DNA from 3 places in the Sporofaciens sp. St.21A7 genome. Region 2 is predicted to be linked to each of the others. Evidence: predicted binding sites of a transcription regulator. Region 2 holds the regulator's gene; each other region holds the start of a gene.
What was found. Region 2 encodes Rex, which represses fermentation and respiration genes when NADH is low (regulators of the CRP and FNR family bind a similar motif). Its sites were predicted from a motif close to ATTGTTAANTANTTAACAAT; they were not measured.

Region 1 (10,584 bases), 270 kb from region 2:
CTGCCGAGGCGGAAAAGGGCATCGCAAGGATGGAGGCTATGATTTATTCCATGACTCTGGAGGAGCGGCGCAACCCGGACATTCTGAACCCATCAAGGAAGCACAGGATTGCCAAAGGGGCAGGCGTGGATATCAGCGAGGTCAACCGCATGGTGAAGCAGTTCGGCGAGATGAAGAAGCTGATGAAGATGGTGGGCAAAGGCGGCAGGAAAGGGAAGTTCCGTCTGCCGTTCTAGACACAGGGAAGAGTACCTTGCCGGCCATTCGTGAAATGGTATAACCGCGCATGGCGCGTTATATAAATACACAGTAAGCGGGGAACCGCAATGGACAGGTTTTCCGTAAGAATTTTATATTTTATGGAGGTAGAATACAATGGCAGTAAAGATCAGATTAAGAAGAATGGGACAGAAAAAGGCTCCTTTTTATAGAATTATCGTAGCTGATTCAAGATCCCCAAGAGACGGAAAGTTTATTGACGAGATTGGAACTTATGATCCGAATTGTGAGCCAAGCGCAATCAAGGTAGACGAGGAAGCTGCTAAGAAGTGGCTGAACAACGGCGCACAGCCGACGGAAGTTGTAAACAAGATCTTTAAGATTGCGGGAATTGAAAAATAAATCTTGAGGTGCTTGATTATGAAAGAGTTGGTTGAAGTCATTACGAAAGCTTTGGTTGACGATCCTGACAGTGTGGTTGTGACTGAGAAGGAAGAGAAGAAGACGATCGTCCTGGAGGTACATGTCGCGGATTTCGATATGGGAAAAGTGATTGGTAAGCAGGGGCGCATTGCCAAGGCGATCCGCTCGGTTGTGAAGGCTGCGGCCGCAAAAGAGGATAAGAAAGTTATCGTTGACATTATGGATTAAGGTAATGGATGCCATTTATCCGGGGGACAGACGCAAGATATTGTGTTCTGTCCTTATTTAAACTTTCAGTGAGTGTATGTTAGGAGATAGGAAGCTATGGAAGAATTATTACAGGTCGGAGTCATCACCCAGACACACGGAATCCGCGGAGAAGTGAAAGTATTTCCGACGACGGATGATCCCACGCGGTTTCAGGACTTAAAACATGTGCTTCTGGATACGGGAAAAGAGACGCTGCCCTTGGAGATTGAGAACGTCAAGTTTTTCAAACAGTTTGTGATCCTAAAATTCAAGGGCTATGATAACATCAATGATGTGGAACGATATAAACGCTGCCCGCTTCTGGTAGAGCGCAGTGAGGCGGTTCCTCTTGAAGAGGACGAGTATTATATCACGGATATGATTGGGATACAGGTGACGACGGATGAGGGGGAGGATTTTGGCGTCCTGAAGGATGTGATGGCGACCGGGGCAAACGACGTGTATGTGATTGACCATCCGTCGGCAGGCGAGGTTCTCGTGCCGGCAATCAAGGAATGTATTTTAGAGGTAGATATTCCGGGCAGGAAGATGAAGATTCATGTGATGGACGGGCTGATTTAACAATTTCAAATCCATGGCAGCCTGTGGTTTGCCGCAAGTAGATGAAAGGATGTAGGAGCAAGAAGATGCATTTTTATATTATGACGTTATTTCCGGAAATGGTGATGCAGGGATTGAACACCAGCATTATCGGAAGGGCCATGGACAAAGGGATTCTGTCCATTGATGCGGTTAACATCAGGGATTATGCGTTTAACAAGCATAACAGTGTGGACGACTATCCTTACGGCGGCGGCGCGGGGATGCTGATGCAGGCGGAACCGGTATATCAGGCGTATAAGGCTGTAGAGGAGATGCTCATTTCCCGGCGGGGGAACGTATGCCAAGAAGAGCGGATACCAGACAGGGAGGAAGAAAATCCCAGGGAAACGAAAAAGCCGAGGGTTATCTACCTCTCTCCCCAGGGCAGGACGTTTAATCAGGGAATGGCAGCGGAGCTTGCAAAAGAGCAGGAGCTTATTTTCCTGTGCGGCCATTACGAGGGGATTGACGAGCGTGTGGTGGAGGAGATTGTGACAGATTATGTGTCTATCGGCGATTACATCCTCACGGGCGGGGAACTGCCTGCTATGATTATGGTAGATGCCATTTCCCGGCTGGTGCCGGGCGTCCTCCACAATGACGTGTCGGCAGAGTTTGAAAGTTTTCAGGATAACCTGCTGGAATATCCCCAGTATTCCCGGCCGGAAATCTGGCATGATAAGCGGGTTCCTGAGATTCTGCTGTCAGGGCATCATGGAAATATTGAGAAGTGGCGCAGGGAACAGTCGGTGTTAAGGACGGCAAAGCTTCGGCCGGATTTGCTTGAAAAAGCCGAGCTTACGGAAAATGAGAGAAAACTCTTGTCAAGAGACGGCGAATGTGGTAAAATATAAAACGTTGTGAAGAAGAGAGATGGTCCTCTGGTACGTATGTATTAAGAACATCCGGAATAAAAGGAGGTCACACAATGAACGATATTATTAAGAAGATTGAAGAAGAGCAGTTAAAAGAGAATGCGCCGGAGTTCCGCGTGGGAGATACCGTTAAGGTATACGGCAAGATTAAAGAAGGAAACCGCGAGAGAGTTCAGGTGTTTGAGGGAACAGTCCTGAAGAAACAGGGGGGCGGTTCAAGAGCTACATTTACTGTAAGGAAGAATTCTAACGGTGTCGGCGTTGAGAAGACATGGCCGCTTCACTCACCAAACGTTGAGAAGGTTGAGGTTGTAAGAAGAGGTAAGGTTAGAAGGGCGAAACTGTTCTACTTGAGAGACCGTGTCGGCAAGAAGGCGAAGGTAAAAGAGTTAGTAAAATAAGAGACGGGTTAAAAAGGACAAGTACATAGCGTATATTGTCCTTTTTCTGTTATAAGGGGAGTAAATGGGACGCAGACGGAATAGACGTTTTTTTAAGAAAATCAGAAGAAAGAAATTCAAATTCCGCATCGACCTACAGAAGCTTGCGGCGATTGGGATATGGATATTCAAGATTGGCGTGGCATGCCTTCTGGCGTTTGTGTGTGTCTGGTATTTTGGGCAGCAGGTCAGCACTGTTGGGGATTCCATGAAGCCTGTCCTTGGCAACGGGGACGTGGTTTTGGTAAATCGGATTATTTATAATGCCACGACTCCGAAACGTGGGGATATTATTGTATTTAAACCCAAGGGGAATGAGAATGTCCATTATTATACGAAGCGTATCATCGGTCTGCCGGGGGAGACGGTGGAGATTATGGAAAACCGAATTTATATCGACGGAGAGAAGTTGGAGGAAGGGTACGTAACGACGGACATTGACGACGTGGGGATTGTGAAGGAGAAGGTGAAGCTTGCCGGTGATGAATATTTTGTCCTGGGAGATAACCGGGCGAGCAGTGAGGACAGCCGGAATGCGGACGTGGGGAATGTGAAGCGGGAATATATTTATGGGAAAGCGTGGTTTGTTATTTCCTTTGGGGAACATTTTGGATGGATAAAACATAAGGAGTAGGAAGTATGCATTTTCAATGGTATCCGGGCCATATGACGAAGGCAAAACGGATGATGCAGGAGAATATGAAGCTGGTTGACCTTGTGATTGAGCTTGTGGACGCGAGGATTCCTCTTAGCAGCCGGAATCCGGATATTGATGAGCTTGGGAAGAATAAGGCGAGGTTGATTCTTCTTAATAAGGCTGATCTTGCCGAGGAGCGGTGGAACGACGCCTGGGAAGCGTATTTCAGGGACAGGGGTTATCTTGTGGCGAAGGTGAATTCCAGGAAGAACAGCGGTATGAAGCCGGTCCACGAGGTGATTCAGGAAGCGTGCAGGGAGAAGATTGAGCGGGATAGGAAGAGAGGAATTCTGAACCGTCCTGTGCGGGCGATGGTAGTAGGGATTCCCAATGTGGGCAAGTCCACATTTATTAATTCCCTTGCAGGCAAGGCTTGTGCAAAGACTGGAAATAAGCCGGGAGTCACGAAGGGAAAGCAGTGGATTCGCCTGAATAAGCAGGTGGAGCTTCTGGATACTCCGGGGATTCTGTGGCCAAAGTTTGAAGACCAGCAAGTGGGGCTTATGATGGCCTTTATCGGGTCTATGAAGGATGAGATTCTGAATACGGAGGAACTGGCGGCGGAGCTTTTACGTGTGCTGGAGGCGAATTATCCGGGGAGGCTAAAGGAGAAGTACCGTCTGGAGCCGGCTGTGGATGCAAGCCCGTACCGTATGCTGGAAGAGATTGCGCGCAGCAGGCATTGTCTTCTGCGGGGAAATGAGCTGGATACGGGAAAAGCGGCGCTTCTTCTGCTGGATGATTTTCGCAGCGGAAGGATTGGGCGGCTGACGCTGGAATATCCCCAGGAAGTGTGATAGAATGTCTGTAGAAGACAGGAAGAAGGAGACAGTAGTAATGGAAAGGCAGGAAGAAGAGAAGGGCATCCTCCGGGAACTGGGAGGTTGGGTCTTATATATACTGATCATTATCGGGCTGACATACCTGATTATCACATTTGTCGGACAGAGGACGCGGGTCAGCGGCTCCTCCATGGAGACTACGTTAAGTGACGGTGACAATCTTATCGTGGATAAGCTGTCCTATCGTTTTTGGGAGCCGAAACGTTATGATATTATCGTATTTCCCTACCAGCATGAGGAGAATACATTTTATATCAAGAGAATCATCGGGCTTCCGGGCGAGACGGTTCAGGTGGTGGACGGCTATACCTATGTGGACGGGGAGATTTTGTCAAGCGACGTCTACGGCGCGGAGGTGATGGATTCCCCGGGGATTGCGGCGACGCCAATCCAACTGGGGGAGGATGAATATTTCGTGCTTGGGGATAACCGGAATCACAGCTCTGACAGCCGCGATGCAAGCGTTGGCGTGCTGAAACGGGAGAACTTGATTGGAAAAGCATGGGTACGGATTTATCCCTTTGACAGTCTGGGGGTAATCCGCCATGAATAAGCGGGAAGAGAAGCTTGCGAAGGAGCGGGCGAGGCTTGAGGCGATGCGCGCTTATGAGAAAGAGTATGAGAAATACGGATATATCTGCGGGATAGATGAAGTGGGCAGGGGACCGCTTGCGGGACCGGTTGTGGCTGGGGCGGTAATCCTGCCCAAAGACTGTGAAATTTTATGGGTGAACGACTCAAAAAAGCTCTCGGAGAAGAAGCGGGAAGTTCTGTACGATGAGATTATGGAGAAGGCGGTTGCGGCGGGAATTGGGATGGTAAGCCCGGCGCGGATTGACGAGATTAATATCCTTCAGGCGACTTATGAGGCGATGCGAAAGGCGATTGCGAATCTAAGTGTACGCCCGGATGTTCTTCTGAATGATGCCGTTACTATCCCGGAGGTGGATATTTTTCAGGTCCCGATTATCAAGGGGGATGAAAAAAGCGTGTCGATTGCGGCGGCAAGCATTATCGCCAAGGTGACGCGGGACCGCCTCATGGTGGAATATGACAGTGTGATTCCCGGGTATGATTTTGCAAGCAATAAAGGATATGGGACAAAAGCGCATATTGCAGGAATCCGGGAGCTTGGGGTTTCTCCGATACATAGGATGACATTTGTTGGGAAATATATATGAAGCGGTGCATGTGAGGCGGCGGTATCCTATGGCAGAGAATAAGAGAAAAATCGGTGAAAAGTATGAGCGCAGGGCCGGGGCATACCTGGAGGAGAAAGGGTATGAGATTCTGGAGTATAATTTTCGGTGCAGGTCAGGCGAGATTGACATCATTGCAAGGGATGGGGAATATCTGGTCTTTTGCGAGGTGAAATACAGGGCGGGCAACGGAAAGGGACATCCGGCGGAGGCGGTCGGCTTCAGGAAGCAGAGTGTGATTTCAAAGTGCGCTCTCTATTATATGAAAAGCCATGGTTTGCCTGATAGGGCCTGCCGGTTTGACGTGGTAAGTTTTGAGGGGGATACGGTGACTTTGTATCAGGATGCATTTGATTATGCGGGAGGATGGATGTGAATCGAATCATGGAGGATAAAATATGGGCCTTGGGTTAAAATATAAGAATGGACAGCATATATTTGATGAGAGAGAGGAAAAGGGCGTCCCTTATCTTTCCTTTCCCTTGTTAGAGCAGACTGGCGTTGTGCGGCATGGATTTTCTACAAGGCTTGGAGGCGTCAGCAAGGGGCATTGTGCGACGATGAATATCAGTACGACCAGAGGGGATGAGCCAGAGGCGATTGAGGAGAACCGGCGCAGGATTGCCGCGGCCATCGGGGTAGAACCAACGGATTTTACATATACGCACCAGACTCACACGACGAATGTGGCTGTGGTTGAGGAGAAGGACCGGGGCGGAAAGTTCCTTGATACGGATGGGATGGTGACGGATGTGCCGGGAATCTGTCTGGTGACATTTTATGCGGACTGTGTGCCGTTGTTTTTTGTTGATCCGGTGCATCGTGCTATCGGGTTAAGCCATTCGGGATGGCGGGGAACCGTGGGCAGGATGGGAAAGGTAACGCTTGAGCTGATGCAGGAGCAGTATGGGACAGACCCGGCGCAGGTATTTGCCGCCATCGGGCCGTCTATTTGCCAGGAGTGCTATGAGGTCAGCGGGGACGTGATAGGGGAATTTCAGGAGGCATTTGACGAATCTCTGTGGCAGGAGTTGTTCTATGAGAAGACGGATGGAAAATATCAGCTTGACCTCTGGAGGGCAAACCAGATTGTGCTGACAGAAGCGGGAGTCAGAAGAGAGCAGATTGCGGTTACAAATGTGTGTACCCACTGTAACCCGGACATTTTGTTTTCACACCGCAGTACAGGGACGGTCAGAGGGAATCTGAGTGCGTTTCTTGCGCTCCGGTATTAAAGAAGGGGAAAGAAAGGAAGGAAGTCTATGATACTGCTTAGGGTGTTGGACGAAGGCTCAATCACTGCCAATGAAGTGGCGGAAAATGCCGCAGGGGAAGTGGCGGAAGTGACACAGGATACGGTAGAGGAAGTGGGGCGTTTTGCGCGGTATATCCAGGACAGTATCCCGAAACTTGCAGGATTTGGCGTGCGTGTCCTGATTGCCCTGGCGGTATTTTTTATCGGGAGGATTATCATCCGTTGGATTCAAAAGCTGGTGCGACGCTCCCTTGAGCGTTCCAGTGCAGATAAAGGGGTTGTGCAGTTTGTGGACTCCTTTTTAAAGGTTGGGCTGTATTCGCTGCTGATTTTCAGTATTGCAGCGAAGTTCGGCGTGGATACGGCTTCTGTAGCGGCGCTTTTGGCGTCGGGCGGCGTTGCCATTGGACTTGCGTTACAGGGGAGCCTGTCGAATTTTGCGGGCGGCGTGCTGATTCTGCTCCTGAAGCCTTTTGAGGTGGGAGATTATATTATTGAGGATACCAATAAGAATGAAGGGACTGTGAAGGAGATTCAGATTTTCTACACAAAGCTCAGCACCATTGACAACAAGACGATCGTCATACCCAATGGGATGCTGACCAACAGCAGCCTGACGAATGCGACGGCGAAGGCAGAGAGAAGGCTCGACCTCAAGGTATCTATATCCTATCAGGCGGATCTTCGCAGGGCAAAGGCGCTGATTGAGGAGATACTGACGGCGGATTCGTGTGTGATGAAGGATGAAGAGATTAATGTGTTTGTGGATGAGCTTGCCGACAGCGCCGTGCTCCTTGGGGCAAGGGCGTGGGTGAAGAATGAGGAGTTCTGGCCGACGAGGTGGCGTCTGTTAGAGACGATTAAGCTTACGCTGGATGAACAGGGGATTGAGATTCCGTATCCGCAGATGACTGTGCATGTAGATGGTTATAATGAGAAACGAAATAAATGGTAAAACCATGGGCATTATCGGAAACGGTTATGAAACAAAAAGACTGTAACTCTTGTAATAAGAATTACAGTCTTTCTAACAAAGCTGGAAATCGGACTTGAACCGACGACCCCTTCATTACGAGTGAAGTGCTCTACCGACTGAGCTATTCCAGCATGTGAAACCGTATTAACGACCACAAGTAGTATTATAACAAATTTTTTAGATTTTGCAACCATTTTTTTGCAAAATTTTTGTAAAAATATCAGGAAGTAATAATTGACGAATTTTAGATAATGTGAGAAAATATAAATAAGTATGGTGTTAAAGTTATAACAAGCCTTACGACAGAAAAATCATACATAGTTGAAAGGAGTTTTAAAATGATTTATTCACACGAAGTAGAAATGATGTGTCCTGTAGCTCAGGGTGCAAATCACGGGCCAGCTCCGATTCCGGAAGAAGCAAAATGGGTAAAGGCAAAAGAGGTCAAAGACATCTCCGGCCTGACACATGGCGTTGGCTGGTGCGCACCGCAGCAGGGAGCCTGCAAACTCACTTTAAACGTTAAGGATGGTATTATCCAGGAAGCATTGGTTGAGACGCTTGGATGTTCTGGAATGACTCACTCTGCCGCTATGGCATCTGAGATCCTCCCGGGCAAGACAATCTTGGAAGCGCTTAATACAGACCTTGTCTGTGATGCAATTAACACCGCTATGAGAGAATTATTCCTGCAGATCGTATACGGAAGAACCCAGAGTGCATTCTCCGAGGACGGCCTTCCAATCGGCGCAGGTCTTGAAGACCTTGGAAAGGGACTTCGCTCACAGGTTGGTACTATGTATGGAACATTGGCAAAGGGTCCTCGTTATCTGGAGATGGCAGAAGGCTATGTAACCGGAATCGCATTGGATGACCATGACGAGATTATCGGATACCAGTTCGTGAATCTTGGAAAGTTTACAGACTTCATCAAGGCTGGCGATACGCCAAACGACGCATGGGAGAAGGCAAAAGGACAGTACGGACGTGTTGCAGACGCAGCGAAGATCATTGACCCGAGAAAAGAGTAGGAGGACAAGTAAATGGCTTTATTTGAATCATATGAAAGAAGAATTGATAAAATCAATGAAGTATTAGGAAGCTATGGCATCGCTTCGATTGAAGAGGCTGAGAAGATTACCAAGGATGCAGGGCTTGATGTATACAATCAGGTGAAGGGGATTCAGCCAATCTGTTTCGAGAATGCATGCTGGGCGTACACCGTAGGCGCGGCGATTGCAATTAAGAAAGGATGCAAGACGGCTGCCGAGGCTGCCGCCGCCATTGGAGAGGGGTTACAGGCTTTTTGTATCCCGGGTTCTGTTGCTGACCAGAGAAAGGTTGGGCTTGGACACGGTAACTTAGGAAAGATGCTCCTTGAAGAAGAGACAGATTGTTTCGCATTCCTTGCCGGACACGAATCATTTGCGGCTGCGGAGGGCGCTATCGGTATTGCTGAGAAGGCGAACAAGGTACGTAAGAAACCGCTGCGTGTAATCCTGAACGGCCTTGGAAAGGATGCGGCGAAGATTATTTCCAGAATTAACGGATTTACATACGTTGAGACGGATTACGACTATTACACAGGCGAGCTGAAAGAAGTGCAGAGAATCCCATATTCTGACGGGCTTCGTTCCAAGGTAAACTGCTACGGCGCTAACGATGTGCGTGAAGGCGTTGCGATTATGCACAAGGAAGGCGTGGACGTATCCATTACAGGTAACTCTACCAACCCGACACGTTTCCAGCATCCGGTTGCAGGTACGTATAAGAAAGAATGTATCGAGCAGGGCAAGAAGTATTTCTCTGTTGCATCCGGCGGCGGTACAGGACGTACCCTTCACCCGGACAACATGGCGGCAGGACCGGCTTCTTACGGTATGACGGATACATTGGGCCGTATGCACTCTGACGCTCAGTTTGCAGGCTCTTCTTCCGTACCGGCTCACGTTGAGATGATGGGCTTAATCGGCGCAGGCAATAACCCGATGGTTGGAATGACGGTTGCGGTTGCAGTTGCGATCGAGGAAGCGGCTAAGGCTGGGAAGTTCTAAGAAATAGTGTAAAATCAAGGGTTATCGCTGATGTGAGGTGTCAGCGGTAGCCTTAAATTTTGCCGGGTAGCACACAAGTAACACACAAGTAGCACACATGAGGTAGCACACAAAAAATGCGTTACAAAAAAGGGCATCTGCTGACTGCAAGACACCCTTTCATACGGTTCTATGTAACGGTTATCTTTATTTTAGAATATTGTACCGGCTAATAAAGAATAATCCCTTAAATGGCTCAATACAGTGTCCTGTACGTGCTGTAAGATTGCGTCTGTATCATAATTGAAGCTCCACTCGTCCAGTGCATTATCATTTAGCAAATCCTCTGCTATGCGCTTTGCTATGTCCTCTCTTTTCATGCCGCTTTCTCCCTTTCCGCTTTCAGCGCTTCATTTATCGTCTCCAACGCTCTCGTTATTCCCTCCTGCTGTTGCAAAACTCCAAGCAAGATGTATTTGTATCTATCATCACCTATATTGTCCATAACCTCTGAAATTGTAGCGTGTGAAATCTCCGCCGCCGTCTCAATGTCAATACGTGCCTGGAATATCTTGTCGTGATTGCTCATTATTTCCTATCCCCTCCTTTTCCTCTCTATGTAATCTTCTCACAAATCCAAATATCATATTGATAAATCGGGGATTCTCAATCCCTTTTAGCATTTCTGTGATTTCTTCCTTCCGGTCAGTCATGCGCCCTCCTATTGCAAAAACACTTTCGCAAAATAAAATATTTTCAGGAAAGATGTCTTG
Region 2 (10,584 bases):
TTGGCACAGTGGTAATAAGAAGCCGTGACTCCAAGGCGGGAAAGCTGCTCCTTCATCCACAGAAATTCCCTAAGCTGCCTTCTGGCATCCGACTTATCCGTCTCATCCGCCCTTGCGAAATGGGTATACATACCCTCGATGATCAGATTCGGCATCCGGCTGATTTCCTCAATCCTGCCGATGCTCTCCTCCTTTGCCGGAAAGCCGAGCCTTGACATGCCCGTATCAATTTTCAGATGGATGAAAGCCTTCTTCCCCATGTTCACGGCAAAGTCAGACACCCGCCTTGCCGTATCGCTGTCGTAGATTGTCATGTGTATCTCGCTGGCAAGCATTTCCTCCCACTGCTCCGGGAAAATACAACCCATCACCAGGATCGGCTTCTCAATCCCGCCTCTTCTAAGAATCATCCCTTCGTCCAGGGCCGCCACCGCATACCCCCAGATATACTCCTTATCAGAGAGAAATTTTGCCACCTGTAAGGCGCCATGACCGTATCCGTCTGATTTAATTACGGATAGGATCTTCACACCTTCGTCCAGATTCTGCCGCATCATCTCCATGTTATATTCTATCGCATCAAGGTCTATCCTTGCACAAACTCTGCTATAATTCTTCATTTTCTGCCTCCTGTTCCCCAAATGCCTGATTCCGACTTACAGTTTCGCAAATGCACATATGCCTTACTCAAAACTCTAACTCCTTAAATGCCTCACTCAAATATAATAGCAGATCTTGAGCCATTACGCTATAACTTCCTTTCGCAGCCTGCGCATAATCCCCCGACCTGCCGTGGAGATATACGCCAAGCACAGACGCCCTGTGGCCGTCCATGCCCTGTGCCAGAAGCCCGGCTATGATACCTGCCAGTACATCGCCGGAACCAGCCTTCGCCATCGAAGCATTTCCAGAACGGTTGACATACATTCCCCCTGTGGGAGAGGCAACCACAGTACGGGAATCCTTGAGGACGCAGGTGCAGTTTTGGCTTTCAACGAATTCTCCCAGAATACCCATACGGCCTTCCTTCAATTCTCCCACGCTTCTGCGAACCAAACGTGACATTTCTTTCATATGGGGCGTCAGCACAAGGGTTTTCACATCCTTTGAATACTCCATCTCTTCCCAATGCCCCGCTAACAGGTTCAATCCGTCCGCATCTACCAGACAAGGAACCTCCGCCTTCTGAAGCGTCGTCTCTAACAGCTTGCACGCCGTCTCTTTTGTCCCGATTCCCGAACCGATACAGATTGCATCCGCCCAGGAAAGCAGCCCTTTCAGTTCCTCCTTTCGGTACTCCGTATAAGTAGAAATAACCGCCTCGGGAAGAAGCTGCTGCAAGATAACCCGGTTCTCCTCTGGCGTATAGATCCGCACCAGTCCCGCGCCTGAGAGATAAGCCGCCTTTGCATTCAGGAAAGCTGCGCCGGACATCCCTTTGCTTCCGGCAATCACCAACAGTTTCCCATAGGTCCCTTTATTAGAATCCGCCTTGCGCACAGGCAGCATCTTTCTGTAATCCCCGCTTTCACAGAGATACATAAGCCTAGATTCCTTGGAAAGTCCTTCCGTATGGATTCCGATGTCCGTAACCGACACCTTCCCCGCATACTCTTTTCCCGGGTACAGCACAAGCCCCAGTTTTTCTAACTGGAATGTGACCGTCAGGTCTGCCCGGAATGCAGTCCCAAGGACGCCTCCCGTATCCGCCGAAATACCTGACGGCATATCGACGGCAAACTTCACGCCGCCCGCCCGGTTCATCTTCTCCAGAATGTCAAAATATTTTCCTTCGACTTTCCTGCTAAGCCCTACGCCGAAAACAGCATCTATGATGATACTATATTCACCATCCTTAAATTCGTTGCATATCTCGCCGCCGATTTCCAAGAGCCGCTCCATCTGACGCTTCGTCTCCTCCGTACAATGGGAAGCGTTACCGACAAAGCATACAAGCGGGGCGTATCCTTTCTGCCAAAGAAGCCGCGCTATGGCGAACCCGTCCCCTCCGTTATTTCCGGAGCCGCAGACGATACAGGCTCTTGACAAGTCAAGCCCTTCTTCCTCCATCACCTTCACACAGGAAACCGCCGCCCTTTCCATCAACTCTAAGGAGGGGATTCCCACCTCCCGGATGGTATACTGATCCGCCCTCTTCATCTGAGCGCCATTCACCAGATATCGCATATGTTCCTCCTTATTCCCCATACCTTCCCGGCCGGACGCAAACGGCAGCAGGATACAGCGGGTAAAATCAACAAACTGTATGAAAAATACTTTTTCTAAAAGCAATTTCCATACAGTCTTTCAATCATTACTTTTTGTGTTCCTCATTGAACCTGTTAATTTTATAGGACAACTGCATCAGGCTCTCCGACAGATGCACATTCTCAACGATAACATGCTCCGGCAGGTTCAAATCTGTGTGAGCAAAATTCCAGATTGCCCTCACGCCGTTGGCGACCAGGAGATCCGCCACCTCCACCGCCCGGTCCTTAGGGATGGTAAGAGCCGCAATCTCTACCTCGTTGTCCTTCACAAACTCGCCAAGCTCCTCGATCATCCGAACCGGTACGCCCCGTATCGTCATGCCCGCAAGCCTTGGGTTCACATCAAAAATTCCTTTCAGGATGAATCCCCTCTTCTCGAATGCCGCATAATTCGCCAGGGCCTGTCCCAGATTACCGGCGCCTATGATAATCATACGGTGATCTTCCTCCAAGCCCAGGATCTTACCGATCTCCGTATAAAGATACTTCACGTTATATCCATATCCCTGCTGCCCAAATCCGCCGAAATTATTAAGATCCTGACGAATCTGGGATGCCGTCACCTTCATCCGCCTGCTCAGGTCATTGGACGAGATCCGCTCTACCCCGTTCTCCAATAACTCACCAAGATATCTGTAATACCTGGGCAACCTTCGTATGACTGCCTGGGAAATTTCTCTTTCTTCCAATTTTAATTCACCTTCCATTTCCTTTCTAATACCCAATTATATAGAATTGTTAGATTAAAGTCAAACTTTTAGTTGTATTTTGTATAATTTTCGTTATAATGAAAGGGTATCAGCCTGCCAAAAAAGCAGGCTCATTTACTCAATTACAACGTCTGATCGGCCAAAACCACAGACAGGAAACACAAAAAAGGAGGGACATCATGATACTGGCATGCCACGGACTTTGCAAATCCTTCGGTGAAAATGTCATCGTCACGGAAGGTTCATTTCATATAGAAGACCACGAAAAAGCCGCCCTCGTAGGGCCAAACGGCGCCGGAAAGACCACGCTGTTCAAGATGATTGTCGGCGAACTCCCCACAGACGGCGGGGAAATCGTCCTGACCAAAGGAAAGACTTTGGGCTATCTCGCCCAGCATCAGGACATGGTAAGCGGCAGTAACATCTATGAAGAAGTAAAACTGGCCAAGGCAGACATTATCGCCATGGAGCAGCAGATCCGTTCGATTGAGCTGGAACTGAAATCTCTGGAAGGGGACGCCCTTGCCGCACGTCTGGAGACCTACCACAGGCTGACCGCCGCTTTCGAGCGTGATAATGGATACGCCTATGAAAGCGAGATTACAGGCGTCCTCAAAGGACTTGGCTTTGGCGAAGAGGATTTCTCCAAGCCCGTAGCCACCCTCTCGGGAGGCCAGAAGACACGGGTGTCTCTGGGGAAACTCCTGCTTACGAAACCAGACATCCTGCTCCTTGACGAGCCGACTAACCACTTGGACCTAAACTCCATTGCATGGCTTGAGACCTATCTTTTGAATTACCCTGGAGCCGTACTGATCGTCTCCCATGACCGATATTTCCTGGACCGGGTCGTTACGAAAATCTTAGAAATCGAACTTGGGAAACTCATGGTCTATACAGGAAACTACAGCGCCTACGCCGAGAAAAAAAGGCAGCTTAGGGAAGCCAGGCTCAAAGAATACTTAAACCAACAGCAGGAAATCAAACACCACGAGGCAGTCATCGAAAAACTGCGCTCATTTAACCGGGAAAAGTCCATCAAGCGGGCGGAAAGCCGGGAAAAAATGCTGGAAAAAATCAAGCCCATAGAAAAACCTGCCGAAATGAATACCGAAATCCATTTAACATTGGAACCCTCGCGTATCAGCGGCAATGACGTGCTGTCCGTAGATTCCCTTGGCAAATCTTTTCCCAATCAGGTATTGTTCACGGATGTCAGCTTTGAAATCAAACGTGGGGAACATATCGCCGTCATCGGGGACAACGGGACGGGAAAGACTACGCTCCTGAAAATCCTGAACCAGGTACTACCTGCCGACACAGGGACGTTCACCTTGGGAACCAACGTCGAAATCGGCTATTATGACCAGGAACACCATGTACTCCACATGGAAAAGACCATTTTCGATGAAATCTCCGACGACTACCCGGAGCTTACCAACACCAGGATACGCAACATGCTGGCGGCATTCCTGTTCACAGGGGACGACGTATTCAAACGGATCGGGGATTTAAGCGGCGGTGAGCGGGGCCGCGTTTCACTGGCGAAGCTGATGCTTTCACGGGCGAACTTCCTGATTCTGGACGAGCCCACGAACCATCTGGACATCACCTCCAAGGAGATCCTTGAGAAGGCGCTGAACGACTATACCGGGACTCTGCTCTATGTGTCCCATGACCGGTATTTTATCAACCAGACGGCGACGCGGATTCTGGAACTGGTCAACCACACTTTCGTCAACTATATCGGGAATTACGACTATTATCTGGAAAAACGGGAAGAACTGACCGCCGCTTATGCCGGAGGCGAGGAAGCGCTTTCTTCCTCTGCCGGAACCGTATCGGAATCGAAATTAAGCTGGCAGGAACAGAAAGAGGCGCAGGCAAGGGAGCGGAAACGCTTAAACGAACTGAAAAAGACCGAGGAGCGCATCACCACCCTTGAGGAGCGGGATGCTGAGATTGACCGTATGATGGCGCAGGAGGAAGTATTTACCAACTCCATGAAGTGCCAGGAATTGGCGGACGAAAAGGCTTCGATTGCAGCGGAATTAGAAGTATTATATGAGCGTTGGGAAGAATTAGGGACGTAGTAAAACATGTTACTACGTCCCGTTTTTCATTCATTCCCCTGCCTGCTTTCCTGCGCCGCCTTCTTCCACGGACGCTCCTTCCCAAGCCACCCCTTTTCCTTCCAGTAAGTGACATCCGGCAGATGTTTCCCGTTCTGCTGCATATGCCGCATGATATAGAACAAAATCTTCGTCTTCAACGCCGGGGTCACGGAAGCGGTATCCCGGGTCAGCTTCATTGCAAGCCGATCCACATCATTTACGATCTTCTCCTTAATCGGCATCTGCACATCCTCCCACCGTACCGCAGCCACGGCAATCCCGTATGTATAGATCCGCGCCACGCCCCAGAAGAACAGGCTGCTCTTGATATCCTTGAGCGTGGATCTCATCCCGCCGCCAGCCCCGGTAGTAATGCAAACAGCCTGCTTGCCAAACATGCACTCCGCCGGCCTATGCACCATAAACCGGTATCCGTAATGATCCAACAGGGCCTTCAAAGCCCCTGTCACATGAAGCACATGGACCGGAGACGTGAACACCAGCAGATCCGCCTCATCAATCATCCGCGTCACCCGCTTCATATACATCAGATAATCCGGACACTTCTTCTCGCTCTCCATAATACAGGCCGCGCACCCCCGGCAGTATTCCGGCATATCCTTAGGAAGAAATAACTCAATGACCTGATCTTCTTCCCTCGCAATCTTTTCAATCACCATCTTTCCGATATGATAGCTTGAGCCGTGCCTCATGGTGCCGTTAATCATCAGTATCTTCATCTCGTTCTCCCTTCTCTATGTATCTATCTATCAGAATGTAAGCCAGCCATACGCAGGCTTATCCACACATTATTTCACATCAATAGCCAGATGTTATCCGCCTGCCATTAGCTTGACAAATCATCATACTATTTTATTATAGCATTATCATAGAAAAAATGGTATGGTTTTCACAGATAAATTTGTCCCAAAAACACGGAAAGCTAACTTGACATTTTCTATCTTCCCCCTTATACTGGACGTATGGAAAATAAACTTTCCATCACATTTTGCAAAAAAGGGAGGGGCAGCCATGACCACCAAAAAGAAAAAACAGACATATATCCTTGTAGGGCTCCCAATGTACGCCATTGCCTCTATGTTGAAAAATCTCCACATCTTCGGCAGCCAGGCAGCCGCCGTATGCCTGACTCTCATCCATTACGCAGGCATGTTGCTGGCTTTAAACGGAGTCCACTACTTCGGAACCACCTACCAGTATGAGAAATACCCCCAAGAGAGCCGCCAGACTGTCATCGACCTAAACGACGAGCGTACCAGGACCATCCATGACTTAGCGAAAGCCCGGACATTTGACATTATGGTATACGTGTTGATTTGCCTGCCATTCCTTCTTATCGAGGCAAAATCCGATTTACTGGGAATCATCGGCTCTGCCGCAGCATTGCTTATATTAGGCGGCTCCTACGCATACTATGCCAGAAAATATTCCAAAGAAATGTAAATAAGGGCGCCGGGAAATATTGCAGAAATGCACCATTTCCCGGCACCCATTTTAACAGGCTAATCCTCAAGCAGCTTCTCCGACTGCTCTAATGCACGTATAAGCCCATCCCAGCCACCAACTTTTATGGCCCTTAAAAATTCCATGGAAATTTCCTGATTCGGGATAAATACTTCTTCCTTGTCTTCATCATACGCAAGATACCCCAGATGGACTAACAGTGTCAACACATCATCCTTTGTCTTAAATGTAGTCATATCATTCTGAGATGTTGAAGGATCTATCTTACATTGCACATGATTCAGAAGCTTGGCTACCGCTTCTTTCAAACCGTCAAAATTCCGGTCGATATACATCTTTAATGCCTCATATGTCTCCGTTCCGGTCCTGTAGCTTTTATACTTTTTCTTCCGCATCACATCAACGACAGATTTTGGATTATAAATATGCAGTCCATTCAACAAGTATCCATCATACCATTTGCTGAGTTCCGTATAGCCGAGTGTTCCCCATACTTTTTGATCGGAAGGATTCCGGTCATATAGGCAAGCTCAACATAATCCTGGCCTTTAAAAAGTCCCCTGAGGAAGTCAAGATATCTCTTCTGGACATCACTGCGCTCCTTCGCTATCCGGAAAACACAGTCCATATTCATCCAATTCAAAACGAATTAACGGCTGTCCGAAAACTTGAATTCCCAGGATTCACATACAGCCCCATACGCATAACCTCCTGACAGGCTGATTGCAGCAAAGTCCTGCCACACTAAGATAACCTCACTGCAATCGCCTTGATAAATTCCTCACTGTTCAGCACCGTCGGATTCTCAATCGTCGTAATCAATGCCAGATCCTTCGTCATCTTCCCGTCTTCAATCGTATCCACCGTGGCCTTCTCAAGCCTGTCCGCAAAATCTATCAATTCCTGATTCCCATCCAGCTCTCCGCGTTTCCTAAGCGCTCCCGTCCATGCAAATATGGTCGCTACGGAGTTGGTAGACGTCTCTTCCCCCTCAAGATGCTTATAATAATGCCGCTGCACCGTCCCGTGGGCCGCCTCATACTCATAATACCCGTCCGGAGACACCAGCACAGAGGTCATCATGGCAAGAGAGCCAAAGGCAGATGAGACCATATCGCTCATCACATCCCCGTCATAGTTCTTACATGCCCAGATATACCCGCCCTCAGACTTCATCACACGCGCCACGGCATCGTCAATCAAGGTATAGAAATATGTAATTCCCGCCTCCTTGAACTTCTCCTGATACTCCCCGTCATAAATATCCTGGAAAATATCTTTAAACGTATGGTCATACTTCTTGGAAATCGTATCCTTAGTCGCAAACCAGAGATCCTGCTTAATATCCAGCGCATAGTTAAAACAACTTCTCGCAAAACTCTCAATAGACTGGTTGACATTATGCATTCCCTGCACAATCCCCGCGCCGTCGAACTCATGGACCAGTTCTCTTGTCTCCTGTCCATCCTTCGCCGTATACACAAGCTCCACCTTCCCGGCTCCCGGAACCTTCATCTCAGACCCCTTATACACATCCCCGTAAGCATGCCGGGCGATGGTAATCGGCTTCTTCCAGTTCCTCACACAAGGTTCGATTCCCTTAACTACAATCGGCGCACGGAAGACCGTACCATCCAAAATCGCCCGAATCGTCCCGTTGGGGCTCTTCCACATTTCTTTCAAATCATACTCCGTCATACGCGCCGCATTGGGTGTAATCGTCGCGCACTTCACGGCTACCTTATACTTTTTCGTAGCGTTTGCCGAATCAATCGTCACCTGGTCGTCCGTCTCGTTCCGATGCTCAAGCCCCAGGTCATAATATTCCGTATTCAGTTCAATAAACGGCTCTAGCAGATGGTCTTTAATCATCTTCCACAAGATACGGGTCATCTCATCTCCATCCATCTCTACGATTGGTGTTGTCATCTTAATCTTTGCCATAGTAAAATACCTCCTTATTCTTCGTCATATAACGGTTCGACGGCTTCTTCCTTCTCCATCAGATGCAGATTCTTCATCACATTCATGATATGCCGGTTCGCCAGCTTCTCCGCCTGCTCCCCGTCGCGCTTCTTGATTGCCTCCAGAATCTCCCGGTGTTCCTGTATGGATTTCCTGGCCCGGTTTTTCTCCCCCACAGACAATGCCCGCGCCATCTGCACATATTTATGGAAATCTGACAGCACATGCTCCAAAATCCGGCTGTTCGAGGCTTCGTACAGAATCTTATGGAACTTTCCGTCCAGTTCCGTCACCTGCTCCGTCTGCCCCTCGCTCTTCTTACGCAAATGGAACTCCGACAAAAGCAATACTTCCTCCAGCTCTTCAATCTGTTTTCCCGTAATATGCTCCGTCGCCCACCTTGCGCACATTCCTTCCAGCATGGAGCGAATCTTATAGATATCTGCAACATCCTTGCGGGAAATCCCGGTCACATAAGCTCCCTTGTTGGGGATAATCTTCACCAGCCCCTCAAGCTCCAGCTGCCTAAGCGCCTCCCTCACCGGAGTCCTGCTGACCCCAAGTTCCTCCCCGATGGTAATCTCCCGCAGTTCATCACGTTCCTGATAGACCCCTGACAGGATGTCTTCCCTAAGCTTCCGGAACACCCTGCCCCGCAATGAACGGTCTTGATACTCTTCCATTTCTTCCTTTCCTTCTCTCCTATCCTCTTTTGTGTCACATCAATTCACATCCCAACTGCTTGCTAGCACTCTCAATCACTCCAAGCAGTTCCTCATCAGTCAGGACCGTCACACGCCCTTCCTCATACTCCTTGTCTACCCAAGCCTTCACCATAGTGACCAGCTCCGAATTCTTATCCACCTGCTTTTCCTCCGGTAAATGGAAATATGTATTGATCCAGTGGGCAATTCCGGCAAGCCCGGACGTATTGGACACAGCCACAAGGGGAGGACGGTTTAGGAACTTATCTGTATCGAACACATTGTAAATCTCTTCATTCTTCAACAGCCCGTCCGCATGGATGCCCGCGCGCGTAACGTTAAAATTCCTGCCCACGAAGGGCGTCCTTGACGGAACCCTATATCCAATCTCCTTCTCATAATACTCGGAAAGCTCCGTAATTACAGTGGTATCCATGCCGTCCAGCGTTCCCCTAAGCTGGGCATACTCAAACACCATCGCTTCCAGCGGCGTATTGCCCGTGCGCTCTCCAATCCCAAACAACGAACAGTTCACCCCACTGGCCCCATAGAGCCATGCCGTAGTTGAATTGCTGACCGCCTTATAAAAATCATTATGTCCATGGAACTCAATCAGCTCGCTTGGCACTCCTGCATGGACACGGATTCCGTATATAATTCCCGGTATCGATCTCGGTATCACGGCGCCCGGATAGTTCACTCCATATCCCATAGTATCACAGACACGGATCTTGACCGGAATCTGATATTCCTCCATAAGCCGCATCAATTCCAGACAGAACGGAATCACGAAACCATAGATATCCGACCTGGTAATATCCTCCAAATGGCATCTGGGACTTACGCCCGTTTCCAGGCACTCACGCACAACCGACAGATAATGCTCCATACATTCCCGCCTGGTCATCTTCAATTTATAAAAAATATGATAATCCGAACAACTGACAAGGATACCCGTCTCCTTCATCCCGATTTCCTTTACCAGTTCAAAATCCTTCTTGCTGGCACGAATCCAACTGGTGACTTCCGGAAACCTATACCCTTTCTCCATGCACTTATATACCGCGTCCCGGTCCTTCTTACTATATAAGAAAAATTCACACTGACGAATCTTCCCGTTGGGGCCTCCAAGCCTGTGAAAATACTCATAAAGCTTCACAATCTGCTCGGTGCTATAGGGCGCCCTCGACTGCTGGCCGTCCCGGAACGTGGTGTCCGTAATCCAGATTTCGTCTGGCATGCTATGGGGCACGATACGGTCGTTAAATGCAATCTTGGGTATCTCGTCATAACGGAACAGATTCCGAAATACATTGGGCTTCTTCACATCCACCAG
Region 3 (10,584 bases), 470 kb from region 2:
ATCAGGTCAAACTCGCCATATTTCTTAATTGCCGCTGCCAATACCTTTGCCGTCGCAACCGTATCTCCGCCTGCAACGGCTCTGTCTGTCACCAGACATGACTCGTCGCATCCAAGCGCCATGGCGTCCCTTAACGCCTTCTCCGCGTCCGGCGGCCCCATGGTGAAGACCACAACCTTTCCGTCCGTCTGCTCTTTCAGAAGCATGGCTTCCTCGATTGCATTCAAATCAGCCGGGTTCACCATACCTTCTGAGCTCGCCCGCACAAGTGCATGAGTCTCCGGATCTACGGATACATCGTTTGAAACCGGAACCTGTTTAATAAGAACTGCTATATTCATGGTTTCCTCCTGAATCGTTTTCTGAATTCACTCACTGTTTTTCTTCTACAGGAGACGCTTAAATGCCCAATTCTCCAGCAATGGCGTACTCTCGCCGCGCATGATTAATTTTGCAAGGTCGCGTGTTGCAGCCGGAGCTTCGATCACGCCGTTCCCGCCGTATCCTGTGGAAAGCATGTAGCCTTCTACCGGGGTCTCGCCTAAGATTGGCCAGAAATCCTTAGGCTCTGCACGGTAGGATAACCAGGAGGATACCAATCCGCTGTCTACGATTCCAGGAACCTTTGCCTCTAACTGGTCAAGCAGGAAGTCGATGAAGTAATCGTCTGTTCCGCCTGTCGCCGGCAATTTATCCGGATCCCACTGTCCCGCATGCATCGGGTTGCTCAGATCCATGGATAAGTGTGACTTACAGATAAAGATGTTGTCGCCGGCCCTGAGTCCGTAGAACTCTGGATATTTCAATACAGGGAAGGTGTAGTCAAGCTTCTTTCCCGGAGGGCATAAGAAGAAAGCTTCTGCCTTGGTATGCCAGATCGGTACGTCTAAGCCTACCATCTCACCCGTAAACTTGCTCCATGGCCCGGTACAGTCAACAACTACGTCAAATTCATATTCCTGTCCGTCGTCCGTTTTCAGGCCCTTCACCTTCTTGTCCTCAACTACGACCTCTGTCACCTTGACACCAGTCTTTACCACGCCGCCGTTCTTCTGGAACTTCTTGGCATATGTATTGGAAATCATGGTTCCGTCGAAGTACCCGTCGTCTGCCGTGTAACCTGCGCCGAGAATGTTGTCCGTGGAAATGTCCGGCAAGATCTCTTTGATACGGTCTTTGTCTGTGATGTACTCGCCTGTGTAGCCTGCTGCCTTTGCAAGGGCGATACCAGTCTTAATGACTTTCTCTACTTCCTCGTTGGTAGCTACAACCAGTGTTCCGGTCTTGTCAAAACCAGCGGACCCTTTCTCCTCAGCTTCCATCTTGAGATAAGACTCGAATCCGTAAAGCCTTACGTCCCAATACCTATTCTTGAGAGAGTCGTCAAACAGACATACCGTACCTGCTGATTTTGCCGTGGAAGCTCCTCCGATGGTGTCTTTCTCAAATACGATCACCTCTGCTTCTCCGTCATAAAGGCTTAAATGATAGCCGAGCGCCGTTCCGGAGATACCTCCGCCGATGATACCGATTTTTTTCTTTGCCATAGTGATTACCTTCCTTCTTTTTATTTTTCTAACATGGTTGTTCCATGTTATCTACGTTTAAAACTGCCTTTAGCAATACGTTGCATCCAATCTCAATATCCTTATCTTCCGTAAACTCATATCTGGAATGGCTGATTCCCTTTTCACTTGGGACGAAAATCATTCCTGTCGGGAATGTGCCCGCCATAATCAGGGAGTCATGGAACGCGCCGCTTGGAATGACGCTGTAGCCGATGCCAAGCTCTTTTACTGCCTGTTCCACACTGTCCTTCACCCACGCCGTCATAGGCGCCGGCTCATGGAAGGATGTGGGGACAAATGTATAGGAAACTCCATATTTCTTACAGATGTCCCCCAGGGATGCCTGCAATTTTTGTTCGATCAGAGACATGACTTCGTCATCCTGGTCCCTGATCTCCAGGCTGAATGTGCAGGTGCCTGGAATTACATTGACAGAATGCGGCGTCACTTTTATCGTGCCTACAGTTGCAACGGTAAATTCATTGCCGTACTCTGTTGTAACCTCTGGTATCTTGTTGATAAATCCTGCCGCAGCCACCAGCGCGTCCTTACGGTCTGCCATCGCCGTACTTCCGGCATGGTTCGCCTCACCGGTCACTGTGACGTCATAGCGGTTCACGCCTGCGATAGAAGATACGACTCCCACAGACGTATGAGTCTTATATAACCTTGCTCCCTGTTCCACATGGAGCTCTATAAAACAATGGACGGATTTCGGGTCTTTCGCCGCTTTTGGCATCTCTTTGCTTGTGATGCCGTAAGACTGCATGACCTTTCCTCTCTCTTCTCCGTAAATATCTAATTCTGAATCTTTGACTCCCGGATCCTGCCCGCAGATAGCGCTGCTTCCAGTAAGCCCTTTCCCGAACCGGAAGCCTTCCTCATCGGTAAATACAATCACCTCAATGGGGTGCTTGGGGACATATCCTTCCTCCCGGAACGTCTCGCAGACCTCAAGGGCGCCCACACATCCGAGAACCCCGTCATACTTCCCTCCATCCGGCACAGTATCCAGATGGGAACCCATAAGGATTGCCGGAAGGCTGTCGTCCTGCCCTGACATACGGCAGATTAAATTGCCCGCCTCGTCTACCCTGCATGCCATGCCAAGCTTTTGAGCCCAGGAAGCAAAGAGTTTTCTTCCTTTTACATCTTCTGTGGAAAATGCCATTCTGGTAAAGGTTCCGTCTTCCTTTTTCCCGCACTGGTAGATTTCCTCTAACCGGGAAACAACTCTTTTTCCGTTTGCTTTCATAGTCGCTGCTTCTTCCTCCTTTCATCATTCAGCATATTTCACAAATCCATATCTCTCAATATAGTGAAATTGCATAGAAGAACCCTATTAGATATATAAATCTTATCTATAGTTCACATTATAGATAAATAATTAACAATATACATTGGAGAAAAAGGATAAAAAAGGAGATATTCTTTATCCATTTTGGACAAATAATATCTCCAGCGCACTACCTTTTCATATCTTGTCACCAACCGGCAGGTTGATGACCTGCGTGCGCATCAGCGCACTACCTCTTCATATCTTGTCACCAACCGGCAGGTTGATGACCTGCGTGCGCATCAGCGCACTACCTCTTCATATTCTCAATCATCCTATGTACAATCAGCCCGATCCGGACCGCCAGCACTTCGCTTGCATTATTCATGTCAATTCCCGTAATCTTGACGATCCGGTCAATCCGGTACGCCGCCGTCTTGTAATGGATAAAAAGCTCCTGGGCCGTCTTCGTCAAGTTCTGGTTACGGTCAAGGTAGGTATTCAAGGTGAGAATCAGCTCTTGCCTCTGCTGCTTCTTATAATGGAGCAGCTTCTGCAGAGACTCCGGAATATACTCATAGAGTTCCTCCGGATTATCTGCCTTGCACAAGAGCTTAAAGATTCCCATATCGGAAAAAAATACGATGTGATGGTTCTGCTCGGCGCTGCGCTCCTTAAAAATGCCGATAAATTCCAGAGAATCCCGCGCCTCCTTAAAACTGTCCGAAAGTTTAAAAACCCCCTCCACTTCTTTTCCGACGCCGGCGCGGACTTTCAGGTTTTTATTTTTCTGGCAGATTCGTTTCTGGATCTTTTCCACCGTTTCTTTCAGCTCTTTACGGTAATCTTCCTGTTTCTGTTCCGGATATATCTGCTGTATCACGATTACCTGGTCCACGTCATTCCTGACCCTGACGTCTCCGAATTCATTTACCACAGCGTCCCTGAGAATACTGTCGAATTTGAACTGCTCGTTCAGCTTCTCGAACCCCCCGGTACACTCGTTCCACAGCTTGAAAATCAACACCCGGTAATTTGCGTCAACCGGAATCCCCAGGCGCTTGACCTCCCGTTCCAGCTCTTTGCGCGAATGGAAATTCCCGTTCAAAATCTGTGTAATGATATCATTCTGGAACTTCTCCTCTAACTCCTCCACCGTGTGCTGGCGAAACATCTCCTGTTTCAATGCCGTCACTGCATTCTCTACCGCAATATCATCCATATCCCCGAATTGGCTGTTGGACGCCGTTATGACCAGATAGACTCTGCGGTTATACATAATCCTCCACTTCACGATGTACTGGTAACATACCTTTGGCTCTTCATCCGTCAGGGTGACTTTCTGTCTCAGATATGTATAATTAGAGTAAAACTGAGGCTGATATTCCTCCGCATTGTCCGAGATTGCCATCTTCTGCGCGCTGCCTTCCGTCCCCGCCAGATAGTCCATATTCTGGTTAAAAAGAGCGGCGGGATTGCCAATCAGCTTCTCAAGGACATCCAGGATCTTCTGGAGGCTGTCCTCCCCGGAACCACGTAAGAATGACAGAGCCGTAAAGTTATCGTGGGTGGTCTTAAAATACTTGAGCCGCCGGACCTCCTCATTGAACAGCCGCTCCAGAATCGGCCTTAAAATCTCCCTGAAGGACAGCTCGAACGCCACTTCCAGAACCGGAACTGCGTATTCTTCCGCAAATTCCAGAATATACTTTACCTTCTCTTCAATGTCATCCACGTCGTTCCCACGCTTTATCACGATGGCGCTGACCCTTTTTTGCGCCAGTTCCCGAAAATAACTGTCAAATTCCTCCGATGTACAGAACTGGAACGCATAGAATCGTGTCAGCAACACTTCCCCGCCGCTAATAAATTTCACGATGTCCGGCGCTTCTATGATTGTTGCGCCCTTAATCTCATTGCCAAGGCCCGCCGCGCCGCCCAGAAGTTTTGCGCCGCTGAATATGTCGATATTCAGCATCTCTTCTACACTTAATCCCATAATGTACGTTCCTCCTCATAGGTTCTATTTTATCACATACGGGGCGGCTCTACAATCGAAAATATAGACTGAAAGATTGGCTACAGCAATGACGCCATGTATAAAGGCAGGTAAACAATCCCGTCTTCCTCTTTTAAATCCCCTGAGGGGATCGCATAAGGGATATACTCCAATAAGGTATATCATACTGCAAAAGGCCGCCGCACCAAACGATGCGCCAGCCTTTCCCACAACTTTTCCCTATCTGCACTTTCCCTACTTTTCTACTCCTTCAGTCTCAATGATGAACTTAGTACTTCCATTCATCCCTTCCCTGATTCCTGCAAAGGACTTATAACTCTTCCCCAGGTCTGACATTGCGTCAATCCTTGATTTTACAGACTGAATATCATTGTCAAATACATCCGTCAGTTTGTCAATGCCCGATGTCTTAAACTCTGACATTCCGTCGGCAAGCTGCCGGTTCCCATCGGCTAACGCGCCCGCCCCGTCGGCAAGCTGCCGGTTCCCGTCGGCAAGCGTCCCCGCCCCGGCAAAAAGTTTCTGGTTCCCGTCGGCCAAAGCCCCTGCTCCATCTGCAAGTTTCTGGTTGCCCGCAAAAAGCGCCCCTGCTCCATCTGCTAATTTCTGATTTCCTGCAAAAAGCGCTCCGGCTCCATCCGCAAGCTGTTGGTTTCCGCTAAGCAGCGCGCCCGCCCCAGAGGAGAGCTGCCGGTTTCCATCCGCCAGAGTATCGGCTCCGTTTGCCAAATCCTTCGCTCCGTTTGCCAGAGCATTGATTCCTGCAATCAACTGTGGGCTGCTGTCCTTCAACTGGCTTGCCCCATCCACCAACTGACCGCTTTTGCTGTTTAATTCTGCCGCACCTTCTGAAAGTCCCGCGATACCGGCAGATAAGTTTGACATCCCCTCCGACAAAGAAGCTGCTCCGCCTTTTAACCCGCCTGCCCCGTCGGCGCCGCCAAGCCCGGCCATCAAATTCTGCGCCCCGGCATCCAACTGCTCCACCGCTGCCGCCAACTGGGCGTTCGCATCTGCTCCTTGCGCCGCACCCTGGGCTGCATAGATGGAATTCTGTGCTTCATAAATCTCTGACATTGCATAATTGATGTCCGCCGAAGGGTCTGACCTCCCTACCGTAACAGCATCCACATAGCTGTCAATCACTGCCTGAATCTCTGCCGCGCTTATTTCCGTACCCGTCATCTCTGCAATCGCCAAAGCCGCGTCCGATGTCCCCACAACTGCATACTGGCCTGCTGCGGCATCTGCTCCTGCAAGGGCATTTGCCGCCCTTGTAAGCGCGCCGTCTGCCGCCCCAAGATTTCCCGCCACGCCTTCTGCCGTACTGCCTGCGCTGCCAATCAATGCTTTCAGGGCAGAACAGCCTCCGGCAAGCTCATATGCGCCGCTATAAGCGGCGTCTATACCGTTCTTCAATGTATCCGCTCCGCTTCCAAGCTCATTTGCCCCGTCCAGAAGCTGCTTACTTGCAGCATCTAGCTGTGCTACGCCGGAAGTATACGTCTTCACACCGTCTGACAGGTTCCCAATCCCTTCTGCCAGTACGCCGCTCTTACTGTTCAATTCATTTACGCCCTCTGACAATGTTTTTGAGCCGTCTGCAAGCGCCTTTGCCCCATCTGCTGCATTCTTAGAGCCATCTGCCAATGCCTTTGCTCCATTCACCGCCTCTTTCGTTCCTGCTGCCAGTTCTCTCGCCCCGCTGGCGGCTTCCTTCGAGCCGTCCGCCAATTCTTTTGCTCCGCTGGCGGCTTCCTTCGAGCCGTCTGCCAGTTCTTTCGCTCCGCTGGCGGCTTCCTTCGAGCCGTCTGCCAGTTCCTTTGCCCCGTCGGCGGCTTCCTTTGCCCCGTCTTTAAGCTTCTCTGCCCCGTCGGACGCTTCTTTCGAGCCATCTTCAAGTTTCCCGGAAGCATCCTCAAGCTCATGGATGGAATCCTCCAGGCTGTCGAAATCATGGACGTCGCTTAAATCAAACTCTTCCATAATCTCTGCGGAAGCCACCGTGATTGTAGGGCCAACCGAAGCATCCTTTACATCCGCCGTAATGGTCACGCTTTCAGGGATATCAAGATCCAGCTCTTTCAGTTTCAGGTTCTCGGAAAGTCCCGGGAAACCAAGCCCCACCACAATATTCTTGTCTGCATCCGACATGATTTTCCCGTTGTCGATTTCCACATTGGTATACTCGTCTATGGGGAGCATCATGGATGTCACCATGGTAAACGGCGTATACATCTCAACATTTTCACCGTCAATCTCAACATTCTCCTTTGAGTGGTTCTCATACTCGATATGGATTTCTACCTTACCGTCTTTTCCTGCCAGCTCTTCTGCTTTTATCTCTTTCCCGTCCAATTTATAGGAAATATTTACATCTACCGGCAGCTTCTCATCCGTAGTACCCTGATAATAAATGTCGCTGCCCTCTGACTTCCATGTCAGCTCCTCGCCGCTTCCTTTGGAAAATTCTTCCTCTCCCTTGATATTGCGGATATCCTTTAATCCTGAAATGTCGGCAAAGTCTCCGTTTTCAGGATTCTTGAGCCACTCCGTTACCGTAGTGTTGCTGACATTGCCCGCCGCGTCTGCTTTCACATAGACGGACTCTTCTTTGAACATAGATCCCTCCGTCTTTCCCGCAGTTTCCTGGTCATTACTTTCTTTTCCCTCAAGCACGGCATTGGCTGCTTCTTCAAGAGCCTCCGTCGTTTCCTCCTCTGCCATTACTTCCGTACCTAATCCCTGATATTCATACGCTCCGACCGTTCCTGCCGCCATAACGGCCGCCATAGCTCCCGCCATTACCCGTTTCCTGTTTCTATTCATAACATCATACCTCCTGCACAATTTTTCATTGCCCGCCTCCAGCAAATCTGCTGCAATATACGGGCATTTGCCAAACCTTCATACTTACCTGCTTTTTCGCATCATTGCCTTACATCCCGCTGTCCGAGCACTCTTTCATAGAGTCCTTACGCTTACGGTCACTCTTTGCCGTCTTGGGTAAAAATCCCCGGCTAGTCTTCACAATCACCTTGTCAAATACCATGAACATTGACGGAAGAATCAATACTACTACAACCATACTGATAATCGCCCCTCGCGCCATCAAGATACAAAGGGAACTAATCATGTCAATATTTGAAAACAAACCTACGCCAACCGTTGCCGCAAAGAAGCTGAATGCGCTTACCATAATAGACTGTGCCGAAGCGCGATGGGCAATCGTGACCGCATCGTATTTACTTCTTCCCTGGCTTCTCTCCCGCTTATACCGCGTGGTCATAAGAATGGCATAATCCACAGTCGAGCCAAGCTGTATGGTGCCGATTACGATAGAAGCCACAAAGGGCAGCGTCGTCCCCGTATAGAAGGGGATACCCATATTGACAAAGATTGCAAATTCAATCACGCCTACCAGTATAATCGGCAGGGAAATGGACTGGAACAGAATCAATATAATAATGAAAATAATTCCAATGGATACCACGCTTACCGTCTTGAAATCTTTATCCGTAATGGTAATCAAATCTGCCGTCAGCGGCCCTTCTCCCACCAGCATTGCCTTCTCGTCAAACTGGTCCATAATCTCATTAATCTCTTCTATCTGTTTATTTACCTCATCAGACGCTACTTTATATAAAGAATTGACCATCACCATCTGGTATTTATCCGTCTTTAGCATACTCGTGACCGACTCCGGAAGCATATCGGAAGGAACTCCCGGACCTACCAGTTTATCTAAGCCCAGCGCCCACTTTACGCCGTCTACCTTCTCGATTTGTTTCAGCATCTTCCCCACATCCGAGGATGGTACGGAGCTGTCAAGCAGCAGAATGTGGGTGGTATTCATCTCATAATCTTCCTTCAGCTTCTCATTTGCAATAATACTCGGTAGCTCCTTAGGAAGCGTCTCATCCAGATTATAGTAAACCCCTGTATGGTTATTTCCATAGACCGCAGGGAACAAAAGTATCAGGAAGGCAGCCACATACCAGAGATAACGCTTCGTGACCTTCTCCGACAACCTGCCGATATCCGGCAAAAGCGGCTTATGTTTCGTCTTCTCGATGATTTTGTCACAGCACAGAATCATGGATGGCAGAACCGTAACACAGGCAATCACACCGAAGACGACGCCCTTCGCCATGACGACCCCGATATCCAGCCCCAAGGTGAAGCTCATGAAACACAGTGCGATAAATCCTGCAACCGTTGTAATGGAACTTCCCACCACGGAAGAAAAGGTATGGGAAATCGCATGGGCCATCGCCCGCTTCTTATCCCCATGAAACCGTTCCTGCTGCTCTTCATAGCTGTGCATCAGGAAAATGGAGTAATCCAGCGTAACGCCCAACTGTAATACTGCTGCCAATGCCTTTGTAATATATGAAATCTCTCCAAGGAAATAATTACTTCCCAGATTGTAGAGAATCGCCATTCCAATACTCAGCAGGAACAGTACCGGCACAAAGAAGGATTCCATCGTAATTCCCAACACCAGGACTGCCAGTGCAACTGCAATTAATACGTAGAGGGGCGTCTCTTTCTCGGCAAGGTTCTTCGTATCGGTCACAATGGCGGACATACCGCTTAAAAAGCACTGCTTTCCCGCAATTTTCCGAATCTCTTCAATGGCTCCCATGGTTCCGTCGGAGGAAGTCCCCTCGTCGAAGAAAATTGCCATCATAGTTCCCGTATCAGAATTAAACACCTTGTAGAGTTCATCCGGCAGCATACTCTCCGGAACCGAGATATCCATCACGGAGTCGTACCACAGCACGTTCCCTACATGGTCGATTTCCTCAATTTCTTTCTTCAATTTTACAATATCCTTATCTTCCATGCCGTCTACGATAAACATGGAAAATGCGCCCGTCCCGAAATCTTCTACCATGATATCCTGACCCTTCATGGTCTCGATATCCTCCGGCAGATACGTCAGGACATCGTAATTCACTCTGGTATTCACATATCCCAGTACGGAAGGAATCAGCAGCAATATACTGAAAACCAAAATCGCTGCCCTGTACTTCACCACTTTTTTCCCAAACTGAACCATACTCTCACTGCTCCTTTTTCATATTCTGATTTGCCGCCAGCCAAAGGCTGATGACAAGGCACGCGTCAGCGTGTTTCACTTTATGACCGTTGGTCATTTCTTACAATATGCACTATACTACAGAAATGACCAATAGTCAATACCATTTTTATAAAAAATTGACTTTTAGTCATTTTATTCAAAAGTACTTGAAAATCCGCTTATTTTCTGGTTATAATAAGGAAGTACGCTGATGCGTACGCAGGTCATCAACCTCCGGTTGGTGACATGTTATAATAAGGATACAAACACACTTTGGGGATAGCAAGGAAAGGACAGTCGATTAGAATGGGGAAAATTGACGAGAATAAGAAAAAGAAAAAGGAAACACTGTTCAATAGTGCCTATGACCTTTTCATTACAAAGGGAATCAACTCCACCGCCATATCCGATATCGTAGAGAAGGCGGGGGTTGCAAAAGGTACGTTCTATCTGTATTTTAAGGACAAATATGACATACGGAACAAGCTCATCGCCCACAAGACCCATGAACTGTTCCATAGGGCGAAGTTTGCACTTGACCATGCCCCAAATCCTGTCATAGGGCTGGACGAGCAGTTGATTTTTATTATCAATCATATTATAGATACGCTGGTCCTCAACATCCCTCTCATGA

Region 1: the regulator Rex is predicted to act here: its motif matches at 8,054-8,073, upstream of AC6I3O_RS15020 (iron-sulfur cluster assembly scaffold protein).
Region 3: the regulator Rex is predicted to act here: its motif matches at 2,944-2,963, upstream of AC6I3O_RS16080 (Zn-dependent hydrolase).

The regions. Positions count from the first base shown of each region.
Region 1 covers NZ_BAAGFN010000001.1:3,054,805-3,065,388, reverse strand. Annotated here, with positions in the region: gene ffh (signal recognition particle protein) at 1-236, shown strand, start outside; gene rpsP (30S ribosomal protein S16) at 376-621, shown strand; gene AC6I3O_RS15080 (KH domain-containing protein) at 640-870, shown strand; gene rimM (ribosome maturation factor RimM) at 967-1,473, shown strand; gene trmD (tRNA (guanosine(37)-N1)-methyltransferase TrmD) at 1,539-2,348, shown strand; gene rplS (50S ribosomal protein L19) at 2,423-2,770, shown strand; gene lepB (signal peptidase I) at 2,835-3,443, shown strand; gene ylqF (ribosome biogenesis GTPase YlqF) at 3,449-4,303, shown strand; gene lepB (signal peptidase I) at 4,308-4,901, shown strand; gene rnhB (ribonuclease HII) at 4,894-5,529, shown strand; gene AC6I3O_RS15040 (YraN family protein) at 5,558-5,923, shown strand; gene pgeF (peptidoglycan editing factor PgeF) at 5,946-6,782, shown strand; gene AC6I3O_RS15030 (mechanosensitive ion channel family protein) at 6,810-7,757, shown strand; tRNA gene AC6I3O_RS15025 (tRNA-Thr) at 7,837-7,909, opposite strand; gene AC6I3O_RS15020 (iron-sulfur cluster assembly scaffold protein) at 8,117-8,809, shown strand; gene AC6I3O_RS15015 (GGGtGRT protein) at 8,822-9,832, shown strand; gene AC6I3O_RS15010 (hypothetical protein) at 10,024-10,191, opposite strand; gene AC6I3O_RS15005 (hypothetical protein) at 10,188-10,400, opposite strand.
Region 2 covers NZ_BAAGFN010000001.1:2,786,382-2,796,965, forward strand. Annotated here, with positions in the region: gene alr (alanine racemase) at 1-620, opposite strand, end outside; gene AC6I3O_RS13675 (NAD(P)H-hydrate dehydratase) at 688-2,187, opposite strand; gene AC6I3O_RS13680 (redox-sensing transcriptional repressor Rex) at 2,315-2,959, opposite strand; gene AC6I3O_RS13685 (ABC-F family ATP-binding cassette domain-containing protein) at 3,160-5,073, shown strand; gene AC6I3O_RS13690 (flavodoxin family protein) at 5,100-5,834, opposite strand; gene AC6I3O_RS13695 (hypothetical protein) at 6,127-6,558, shown strand; gene AC6I3O_RS13700 (hypothetical protein) at 6,618-7,019, opposite strand; gene AC6I3O_RS13705 (hypothetical protein) at 7,016-7,222, opposite strand; gene AC6I3O_RS13710 (NADP-dependent isocitrate dehydrogenase) at 7,324-8,523, opposite strand; gene AC6I3O_RS13715 (GntR family transcriptional regulator) at 8,538-9,227, opposite strand; gene AC6I3O_RS13720 (hydroxymethylglutaryl-CoA lyase-like TIM-barrel protein) at 9,262-10,584, opposite strand, start outside.
Region 3 covers NZ_BAAGFN010000001.1:3,256,896-3,267,479, forward strand. Annotated here, with positions in the region: gene AC6I3O_RS16070 (electron transfer flavoprotein subunit beta/FixA family protein) at 1-341, opposite strand, end outside; gene AC6I3O_RS16075 (NAD(P)/FAD-dependent oxidoreductase) at 387-1,547, opposite strand; gene AC6I3O_RS16080 (Zn-dependent hydrolase) at 1,576-2,823, opposite strand; gene AC6I3O_RS16085 (PucR family transcriptional regulator) at 3,155-4,843, opposite strand; gene AC6I3O_RS16090 (hypothetical protein) at 5,099-7,693, opposite strand; gene AC6I3O_RS16095 (efflux RND transporter permease subunit) at 7,803-9,929, opposite strand; gene AC6I3O_RS16100 (TetR/AcrR family transcriptional regulator) at 10,257-10,584, shown strand, end outside.